DNA from 3 places in the Ensifer sp. Root558 genome. Region 1 is predicted to be linked to each of the others. Evidence: predicted binding sites of a transcription regulator. Region 1 holds the regulator's gene; each other region holds the start of a gene.

The links. Region 1 encodes PhoB, which activates phosphate uptake and scavenging genes when phosphate is short. Its sites were predicted from a motif close to TGTCATNNANCTGTCAT; they were not measured.
Region 2: the regulator PhoB is predicted to act here: its motif matches at 1,531-1,547, upstream of ASD63_RS03740 (LTA synthase family protein).
Region 3: the regulator PhoB is predicted to act here: its motif matches at 1,371-1,387, upstream of ASD63_RS06050 (DUF1045 domain-containing protein).

Annotation. Positions count from the first base shown of each region.
Region 1 covers NZ_LMGC01000012.1:457,685-461,130, forward strand. Annotated here, with positions in the region: gene pstB (phosphate ABC transporter ATP-binding protein PstB) at 1-108, shown strand, start outside; gene phoU (phosphate signaling complex protein PhoU) at 159-872, shown strand; gene phoB (phosphate regulon transcriptional regulator PhoB) at 1,075-1,758, shown strand; gene ASD63_RS15580 (GcrA family cell cycle regulator) at 1,828-2,349, opposite strand; gene ASD63_RS15585 (aspartate aminotransferase family protein) at 2,771-3,446, shown strand, end outside.
Region 2 covers NZ_LMGC01000001.1:749,821-753,266, forward strand. Annotated here, with positions in the region: gene ASD63_RS03740 (LTA synthase family protein) at 1-1,496, opposite strand, end outside; gene ASD63_RS03745 (NAD+ synthase) at 1,765-3,446, shown strand, end outside.
Region 3 covers NZ_LMGC01000002.1:19,114-22,559, forward strand. Annotated here, with positions in the region: gene ASD63_RS06040 (FAD-binding oxidoreductase) at 1-812, shown strand, start outside; gene ASD63_RS06045 (PRC-barrel domain-containing protein) at 871-1,260, opposite strand; gene ASD63_RS06050 (DUF1045 domain-containing protein) at 1,486-2,289, shown strand; gene ASD63_RS06055 (NUDIX domain-containing protein) at 2,286-2,747, opposite strand; gene puuE (allantoinase PuuE) at 2,941-3,446, shown strand, end outside.

The sequences.
Region 1 (3,446 bases):
GCCATGTTCCACCTCGGCAATCTCGTCGAGGAGAACGACACCGACAAGATGTTCACCAATCCGGATGACCAGCGCACCCAGGATTACATCATGGGCCGCTTCGGCTGAGGCCGCATAAGGCTGCAACAGTAACTGCAAAGCGCCCGTAAGGATCGACGATCATGTCCATGCATATCATGTCCGCCTATGACGAAGAACTGAAGTACCTGACGCGCCGCATCTCGGAGATGGGCGGCCTCGCCGAACAGATGGTCGCCGAGTCCGTTCGCGCGCTGGTCAACTCCGATCTGGCTCTCGCACAGAAGGTGATCTCGGACGACACCGTCCTCGACGACGCCGAGCGCCAGATCGGTGAGAAGGCGATCGTCACGATCGCCAAGCGTCAGCCGGTCGCCGCCGACCTGCGTGAGATCATGGGGTCGATCCGCATCGCCTCCGATCTGGAACGCGTCGGCGACCTCGGCAAGAACACCGCCAAGCGCGTGATCGCGGTCGCCGGCTCCGGCATTCCGCGCAAGCTCGCCCGTGGCCTCGAGCATCTGGCAGAGCTCGCTCTCGTCCAGCTCAAGGAAGTGCTCGACGTCTACGCCTCGCGCTCGCCGGAAAAGGCCAACAGCATCCGCGAGCGTGACGAAGAGATCGACGCGATCTACACCTCGCTGTTCCGTGAGCTCTTGACCTACATGATGGAAGATCCGCGCAACATCACGCCCTGCACGCATCTTCTGTTCTGCGCCAAGAACATCGAGCGCATCGGCGACCACGCGACCAATATCGCTGAGACGATCTATTACATGGCGACGGGTGCTCAGCCGGAAGGCGAGCGTCCGAAGGATGACACCACGTCGACGCTGGGCTCGGTCAACGACTGAGCGCCAAGCGCGCCGTAAGCATGCATGCCCTTTGAAATCTGATCCGGTCGCGGCTTCGGTCGCGGCCCCGAATTCCTGTATCTGAAGCATGCGGTTTTCGCCCCGCCTTTGAAAACGGCGGATGTGCTCCAGATTTAGAGTGTCTGAGCGCCGGCCGGGCCGATGAGCCCAAAGGCCGCCCGCGGTAAGGAGACGTTACCTGATGTTGCCAAAAATCGCCGTAGTCGAAGACGAAGAGGCGCTGAGCGTTCTGCTGCGTTACAATCTGGAAGCCGAGGGCTTCGACGTCGATACGATCCTGCGGGGCGACGAGGCGGAGATCCGGCTTCAGGAGCGGCTGCCCGACCTGCTTATCCTCGACTGGATGCTGCCCGGTGTTTCCGGCATTGAACTTTGCCGTCGGCTGCGCCAGCGTCCGGAGACCGAACGTCTGCCGATCATCATGCTGACGGCGCGAGGCGAGGAAAGCGAGCGCGTCCGGGGTCTGGCGACGGGTGCCGACGACTACGTGGTCAAGCCCTTCTCGACGCCGGAGCTGATGGCGCGCGTCAAGGCGATGCTGCGCCGGGCAAAGCCCGAGGTGCTCTCGACGCTGCTTCGCTGCGGCGACATCGAACTCGACCGCGAGACCCACCGCGTTCATCGCCGCAGCCGCGAAGTGCGCCTCGGCCCGACCGAGTTCCGTCTTCTGGAGTTCCTCATGTCCTCGCCGGGCCGCGTCTTCTCTCGCTCGCAGCTTCTGGATGGCGTCTGGGGGCATGACATCTATGTCGACGAGCGCACCGTCGACGTGCATGTCGGTCGTCTGCGCAAGGCTCTGAACTTCTCGAACATGCCCGACGTCATCCGCACCGTTCGCGGCGCCGGCTATTCGCTCGAAAGCTGAGCGGTCTGAAAGTCGCCAACAAAAAAAGGGGCCGATCGGCCCCTTCCTTTATCAATGCGGTCCAGCTTCTTAGCGAGCCCTGCGGCGCTCCCCCGACGGCTGGTAGGCCAGCCGAGCATGGAAGGTGCAGTAAGGCGAGGCTTCCGGGGAATCGTTGCCGCAGAAGTGAAACTCTTCCTTCAGCGGGTCGCCGATCGGCCACTTGCAGGTGCGCTCGGTGAGCTGGGTCAGCTCGAGGCGGCGCGACATCGGCACGACAACGTCGGTGCGGGTGCTGAAATCCTGCTCGGCAACGAGATCGACTTCGATTTCTTCCTTGAGAACGACAGCGCCGGCCGCGCGTGCAACCGGGCGGGTCGAAACGCGCGAAGCGTAGTTCGGTGCGCGCGGTGCCGAAGTCGGGCGCTTCGGACGGGCTGCCGTCGTGGTGCTGCCGCCGGCCTTGGCGCGACCTGGCAGGCTCAGGCGGTGAACCTTGCCGATGACAGCGTTACGGCTGACGCCGCCGAGCTGTGCCGCGATCTGGCTTGCGCTCAGGCCCTCGGACCAAAGCTTCTTCAGTTTCTCCACCCGCTCGTCAGTCCAGTTCATTTCTGCACTCTCCGTTCTCAGCGTTGGGGATGGCAGAATCCCTCACCGCACCCCGGCTAAACCCCGGGGTTGCAAACGCGATAACTCTTTTGGTGACTAGGTCCGCCGCATGCGTCTAGTAATTGAATGTTAACGTACTGACCGCTGGACTCTGTGGCAAGAGTCCCGGGAATCAGGCCGAATCGATTTCGTAGTTTTCCCCAACTTGCTCGGCCAGCGTTGCATTTTTGCAAGCCCTCCCGGACGATTTTTCTGCTGCCAGGAATCGACCCTTGATGTTGCGCTGCAAGGCTTGGTTTTGTTGACATTGCAGCGCGAAATGGGAATAGTGCCTGCGCCGCCGAAAGGCGGCATTTTTGATTTTTATCGGCCCGCGTGAGGCGCGGGATCGATGTCGATCTGGAGTGAAGGAGAGCCTCGCATGACTGCAACCACGCCGCTTTATGATACCTACATGCGCGCGCCGTTGCGTTTCGAGCGAGGAGAGGGCGCCTGGCTGATCGCCGAAGACGGCACGCGTTATCTCGATTTCGGTGCCGGCGTTGCCGTGAACTCGCTCGGCCACGCGCACCCGCACCTGGTCGAAGCGCTGAAGGCGCAGGCCGACAAGGTCTGGCACCTGTCCAACCTTTATGAAATTGCGGGCCAGGAAAGCCTCGGCCGCCGGCTGACGGCGGTGACCTTTGCCGACAAGGTCTTCTTCACCAATTCGGGCGCGGAAGCGCTGGAATGCGCCATCAAGACGGCACGGCGTTACCACTTCTCCAAGGGCCACCCGGAGAAGTTCCACGTCATCACCTTCGAAGGCGCCTTCCACGGCCGCACGATCGCGACGATCGCCGCCGGTGGTCAGCAGAAATACATCGAAGGTTTCGGGCCGAAGGCGCCGGGCTTCTACCAGGTTCCGTTCGGCGACATCGCCGCGGTCAAGAATGCGATCACCGAGGAAACCGCAGCGATCCTGATCGAGCCGATCCAGGGCGAGGGCGGCATCCGTCCGGCGACCAAGGAATTCATGCAGGAACTGCGCGCGCTCTGCGACGAGTTCGGCCTGCTTTTGATCCTCGACGAGGTCCAGACCGGCGTCGGCCGTACCG
Region 2 (3,446 bases), on a different contig from region 1:
AGCGGCGGCAGATGGTCGCCAAAAAGCACGATAACCGTTTCGCGATCGCGGTTCTTGGCCCAGTCCATCAGCTTCTTCAGGCTGTCGTCAGCCTCCTTGATGCCCTGCGCGTAGGTGGCAAGCACCTGGCGGTCGGCCTCGGGCAGGTCGCCTTCGACCTTGATGGTGTTGTTGGCGTAGCGGTTGGCCTCATAGGGGCCATGGCCCTGGAGTGTGACGGCGAAGAAGAAGAACGGGTCGTCCATCGCGTCGGCCTGGCGGATGATCTCGTTGGTCAGCGAGTCGTCCGAGGCGAAGATCCCGCGCTTCTGCATCGGCGGCATGTTCTCTTCCGACTTGAACATGTCGAAGCCGAATGCCTTGTAGACGGCGGTGCGGTTCCAGAACCAGCTCTGGAACGGATGGATGGCGCGCGAGACGTAACCTTCGCCACGGAAGAAGGTGGCAAGCGACGGGATCGGATTGCGGATGTACTGCTGGTACGGGATGCTGCCGTAGGGCAGGAACGCGTTCGAGAAGCCGGTCAGCGCCTCGAACTCGACATTGGCGGTCATGCCGCCGAACTCCGGCGAGAAGACGTTGCCCGACTGCATTTCGCGGATCGTCGGCATCGGATCGGGCGACAGCTTGACGTTCGGCAGGCGGGTCGGATCCCAGAAGGATTCGCTCATCAGCACGATGACGTCGGGCTTGCCGCGGTGCGAGGTGCCGGCGGGAAGCGGCTTCACCGGAATGCGGTCGATCGCGTCGGCCATGTAGCCGGCGGGCGCGCTGACATTGGCCATCGGCAGGTTGATCGCAAAGGCGAGCGCAAAGCCGTTGTGCTTATAGTTCTCGGTCTGGTCCCACATGATCGGGATGACCTTCAGGCGATCACGGATCCAGGAGAACTGGTTGTAATCCATGATGTTCCAGAAGGCGACGAGCAGCGGCAGCGCGAAGGCGAGGCGGGCGACACGCTCGCGGGTCGTCAGCTTCGGGAAGGTCCGCCAGGCAAAGCGCAACAGGAGGGCGATGGCGACGACGGTGGCAACCAGGCCGACCGCGATGCCGACCGCCGTCCACGGACGGTCCTTTACCAGCACGGGCATCAGCTCCATGATCTGGCGGCCGAACAGGAAGTCGGTCGGATAGAGCGGATCGGACAGGAACACCTGCTTCTGCTGGCAGATGACGGCCGGCAGAAGTGCCAGCGGCGCGATCACCACGGCGGACTTGTGCTCGCGGCCGAAAATACCGTCGACAGCGAGCAGAATGAGAAAGAATATGCCGATGGTCGTCAGCGCCGGGCGCGTCGGGTCGAGGACATAGGATAGGGTATCGGTCAGCGACTGACGGACGATCAGTTCAACGGCGAAGACAAGGGCAGTTGCAACGAACAGGGAGAACAGGGCGCTGCGCGTGGAAGCGAGCGTCTTGGCGTGCCGTGCGGCGAAGCCGGGTCGATCGGCATAGACACGTGAGCCTCGCGCGACAGCGGAATCGATACTGGCCAACATATTCTCCAATTTCATAAATGCGTCGTGTAACTGTCATACGCCCGTCATTTTGAACAGGGGATGAATGGTTTCTTAACGGGAATGGAGGGTGGCTTTTCGTGGCGTGAAGCCGCACGAACGGCCCAGTATAAGGACCGGGAAAAACAGAAGTTTTCGGTTTTTTTCGCGTGGCTGCGATTGGCTGTGGGTATTTTTCCGCAGATTGCGCTAAAGAACATTGCGAAAGTCAGATGCAATCGTTCAGGACAGACCGACAGGCCCGCTCATGACCGCCCATAAAAACGCCCCCTCGCTCCTTCGTATCGCCGTAGCCCAGCTCAATCCGACCGTGGGCGACATCGCCGGAAACCTGGCCAAGGCGCGTGAGGCGCGCGCCGATGCGGCGCGACAGGGCGCCGATCTCCTGCTTTTGACGGAGCTGTTCATTTCGGGCTATCCGCCGGAAGACCTTGTTCTGAAGCCGGCCTTTCTCAAGGCCTGCCTCCAGGCCGTCGAAAAGCTGGCCGCCGAGACGGCCGATGGCGGCCCGGGCGTCATCATCGGCTTCCCGCGCCTGTCGAAGACCGGCCGACATAACGCCGTGGCAGTACTCGACGATGGCAAGGTGATCGCGATCCGCGACAAGGTCGATCTGCCGAACTATGGCGAGTTCGACGAGAAGCGCGTCTTCGATCCGGGCGAGATGCCGGGACCGGTCAATTTCCGCGGTGTGCGCATCGGCATTCCGATCTGCGAGGACATCTGGGGCGATCTCGGCGTCTGCGAGACGCTGGCCGAAAGCGGTGCTGAAATCCTGCTGTCGCCGAATGGTTCGCCCTATTATCGCGGCAAGGTCGACGTGCGCCATCAGGTCGTGCTGAAGCAGGTGATCGAGACCGGCCTGCCGATGATCTATGCCAACCAGCTCGGCGGCCAGGACGAATTGGTCTTCGACGGCGCCAGCTTCGCCTTCAACACCGACAAGTCGCTCGCCTTCCAGATGAGCCAGTTCGAAGAGGCTATCTCGATCGTGGAGTGGAAGAAGGGCGAGAGCGGCTGGCATTGCGAGCACGGCCTGAAGTCGCGCCTGCCGGAGCGGGAGGAGGCGGATTACCGCGCCTGCATGCTCGGCTTCCGCGACTATGTGAACAAGAACGGCTTCAAGAATGTCGTGCTTGGCCTCTCCGGCGGTATCGATTCCGCCATTTGCGCAGCGCTCGCCGTCGATGCGCTCGGCGAGGAGCGGGTGCGCACGGTCATGCTGCCCTACCGCTACACCTCGCAGGAATCGCTGAAGGACGCCAAGGAATGCGCCGAGGCCCTCGGCTGCCGTTACGACATCGTGCCGATCTCCGAGCCGGTCGAAGGGTTCCTCAGCGCACTCTCCGATACGTTCGAAGGCACGGAATCAGGCATCACCGAGGAGAACCTGCAGAGCCGCACCCGCGGCACGATCCTGATGGCGATCTCCAACAAGTTCGGCTCGATGGTTGTGACCACGGGCAACAAGTCGGAGATGTCGGTCGGCTATGCCACGCTCTATGGCGACATGAACGGCGGCTTCAACCCGATCAAGGACCTCTACAAGATGCAGGTCTATGCCATCTCGAGCTGGCGCAATACCACGGTTCCTCCGGGCGCGCTTGGTCCTTCCGGCATCGTCATTCCGCAGAACATTATCGACAAGGCGCCTTCGGCCGAGCTTCGTCCCAACCAGACGGACCAGGATTCGCTGCCGCCCTATCCGGTGCTCGACGACATTCTCGAATGCCTGGTGGAAAAGGAAATGGGGACGGACGAGATCGTCGCCCGCGGCCATGACGAGGTGACCGTACACCGGGTCGAGCATCTGCTCTACATCGCCGAATACAAGCGCCGGCAATCGGCGCCGGGCGTCAAGATCACCAAGAAGAACTTCGGACGCGACCGCCGCTACCCGATCACCAACCGCTTCCGCGACCGGGGCTA
Region 3 (3,446 bases), on a different contig from region 1:
CACGGAGCCATTGGCGCGCGGCCGACAGGCAGTTCCACTGGCACGTGAAGGACGACGGGCCTGAGGGCTGGCCGGGTGCTGCCGCGGCGGCGCATGGCATGGTCTTCGACACGCTCGCCGCACGGGTTTCGCCGCGTCGCATGCTTGCTGCGCTCCGCACAGCGCTCCTGCAGGCACCGAACGCCTATTTAGACGAGGGCAGGGGCGTGCGCCGGATCGAGCCGGAACGCGGCCGGGCCGAACTCGACGATGGCACCCGGATCGATTTCGAGCATTGCATCATCGCGGCCGGCGTCGGCAGTTTTCAACTGATCGACGACGTGTCGGTGCCGCTGGCGGAAACGAGCGGCACGGCTGTCAAGGGGCAGGCGGCACTGCTGCGCGCGGAGATCGATCCGGCGCTTCCGGTGATCTTTGCCGACGGCGTCTACATTATTGCCCATGACGACGGCCATGTGGCGGTCGGCAGCACCAGCGAAAACAGTTTTGCCGATCCCCTGTCGACGGACGAGCAGCTGGATGAGCTGCTTCGGCGCGCCGTAGCGCTCGCGCCGCGCCTGGCGGGTGCCGAGGTGGTGGAGCGATGGGCAGGGTTGCGCCCGAAAGCGACGGGGCGCGAGCCGATGGCAGGCCGGCATCCGGACCATCCGAACGTCTCGGTCCTGACCGGCGGGTTCAAGGTGAGCTTCGGCATCGCACACCGCCTGGCGCGTTTCGTCGTCGAAGAGATCGCCGGTTCTCCGGCGATCGATATTCCCGATTCTTTCTTCTGCCGGAATCACATAGCCGCACTTCGCGAGAAACATCTTTAGGGCCGGACATGCGAAGGGCCCCGCCCGCGGCGGGACCCGAAAGATCGAAAGTCAGGCATTACATCCAGTAGGGCGGCACGCCGTAGTAGTCGTAGACACGGCGTCCGTTTTCCGCGTTCCAGTCGTATTCTTCGGTGCCGTGATATTTCGGCGCGTTTTCGACCTGATCGCGAGTCACATCAGTGCGATAGCCGCCGAGCTTCTCGTCATAGGTCAGCTTTGCCCAAGGCAATGGATAGTGGTCTTCGCCGAGGCCGAGAAAACCGCCGAAGCCGAGCACCGCATAGGCGACGCGCCCGCTGCGCTTCTCGATGATCACGCGCTCGATCGAGCCGATGTGTTTGTCGTCGGGGCCATAGACCCTCGTGCCTTCAACCTTGTCGCTTGCGATCAGGTCGTGGGTCTCCTTGATCCGGGCGTCCTGAAGGTTCGCATTGTGATAGGTCACGCTTCTTCTCCATCCTTGTTTTCCTACCTTTTAGGAACGGGCGATGGGCCGGATGGTTCCGAAAAACGAGGGGTGACGTTCGCACCGCTGCCGCGCTCATCCCCGGCCGACTTCGTCAATCTGTCACGCAAATCACCTAAGACGCGGCCATTGGACAAGTCGGGGTGAGGGCGGAAAACCGCAGCTATTGCTCATCCTGCGCTGACGGATACCCGGAGCCAGCCGATGCGCTATGCCATTTGTTTTACGCCGCCGATGGCCGACCCGCTTTCCGCGACCGCTGCAAGCTGGCTGGGGCGCAATGTCTATTCCGGGGAACCTGCCGAGTTGCCGTCGGTCGCGGGCTTGAGCGCCGCGGATGTCGCCTATCACACGGCGGTTCCGCGACGCTTCGGCTTTCATGCGGTGATGATGTCGCCGTTCCGCCTGCATCCGGACATGACGGAACCGAAGCTTCTGAAGGCGCTGATGCATTTTGCCGGCGCCCAGACTCCGTTCGAAATCGATCGCCTGGAGGTCGCCCGCATCGGCCGATGCTTCGGGCTGATGCCGCAGGTGCCGAGCACGGCCATGCATCTGCTTGCGGCCAACGTCATCCAGGAGTTCGACGCCTTCCGCGCGCCGCTCAGCGAAGACGAGATCGAGCGCTCCGATCCGGACCGGCTGACCGCCCCACAGTTCTCCAACCTGCACCGTTGGGGCGATCCGCATGTGATGGACGAATACCGTTTCCACATGATGCTGACCGGTCCGCTTGCGCCAGACGCGATGCGGCGGCTCGAGGCGCCGCTCCGTGACCTGTTCGAGCCCTGCCTATCAAAACCGCTTTCGATCGGCAGCCTTGCGCTGTTTGTCGAGCAGGAGACGGGCGCACCCATGCGGGTGCATTCACAGCACCCGCTCGGCAAGATCTCGACGAACACGCGCGCAGAGCGGGCGAAGCGGGCCGCCGCCGACCCATCGCTGGCGCCGCAAGGCGCGGTCCGGCCGCTGCCGCTGATCGTCGCTGCGCTGATGGCGCAGCGCTAATCGGAAACGGACGCGGGCGAAGCTGCAAAGAGCAGCGCTTTCGGATAGGGCAGGCCGAGGTCCGGCATGTCCGCCGGCGCGAAGTAGCGCAGCGACTTCGTTTCGCCATCGGTGATCGGCTGCTGGGAACCGACGATCCGGCATCGATAGAGGGTAACCACATATTCGACGTGGTCGCCGTTCGGGTAGGTGTAGCGAAACGCTTCTCCGCCGAAGACGCCCAGTATCCGCTCGACCGAGACCGGATAGCCGGTTTCCTCCATGACCTCGCGGATGACCGCATCGACAGGCGTCTCGCCCGGCTCGATCGCGCCGGCCGGCAGGCTCCAGCCTTCGCCACTTGCTTTCTCCTGCAAGAGGACCCGGCCATCGGAATCGACAATGACGGCCGCCACTGACGGGCAGAGAAGCAGGCCGGGACCGACTTTTTCGCGGAGCGCTTGAATGTAGGATTTCATCTCGATGAGGGCCGTTGTCCTTGCCGATCCATTCAACGCTGTTTCGAAAAATCTCTCAACCTCGGGCTCAGCCGAATTTTTCTGGTAATTTCCGTCAGGGCCGTGGCGCTGCCGCTGCCCTGCCTCACGTCATTTCGGTATCGACAATCCGGTCGGCGGTGATACCGTTCCTAAAAATTCGAAGGGTGATTTGATGTCTGAGACTAAGTATCCGCGCGACCTCGTTGGCTACGGCCGCAATCCGCCGAAGGCAAACTGGCCGGGCGATGCGCGCATCGCCGTGCAGTTCGTGCTGAACTACGAAGAGGGCGGCGAAAGCTGCATTCTCGATGGCGACCCAGCGTCCGAGTGCCTGCTGTCGGAAATTGTCGGCGCGCAGCCCTGGGCTGGCCAGCGTAACCTCAACATGGAATCGATCTACGAATACGGTGCCCGTTCCGGCTTCTGGCGGCTGTGGCGCATGTTCACCAGCCGCAACGTCCCGCTGACCGTCTATGGCGTGACGCAGGCCATGGCGCGCAATCCGGAAGCCGTCGCTGCCATGAAGGAAGCCGGCTGGGAAATCGCCAGCCACGGTCTGCGCTGGCTGGAATACAAGGACGTGCCGGAAGAGGTCGAACGCGAGCATATCCGCGAGGTCGTCCGCCTGCACACGGAGCTCACCGGCGAGCGGCCGCTCGGCATCTACCAGGGCAAGCC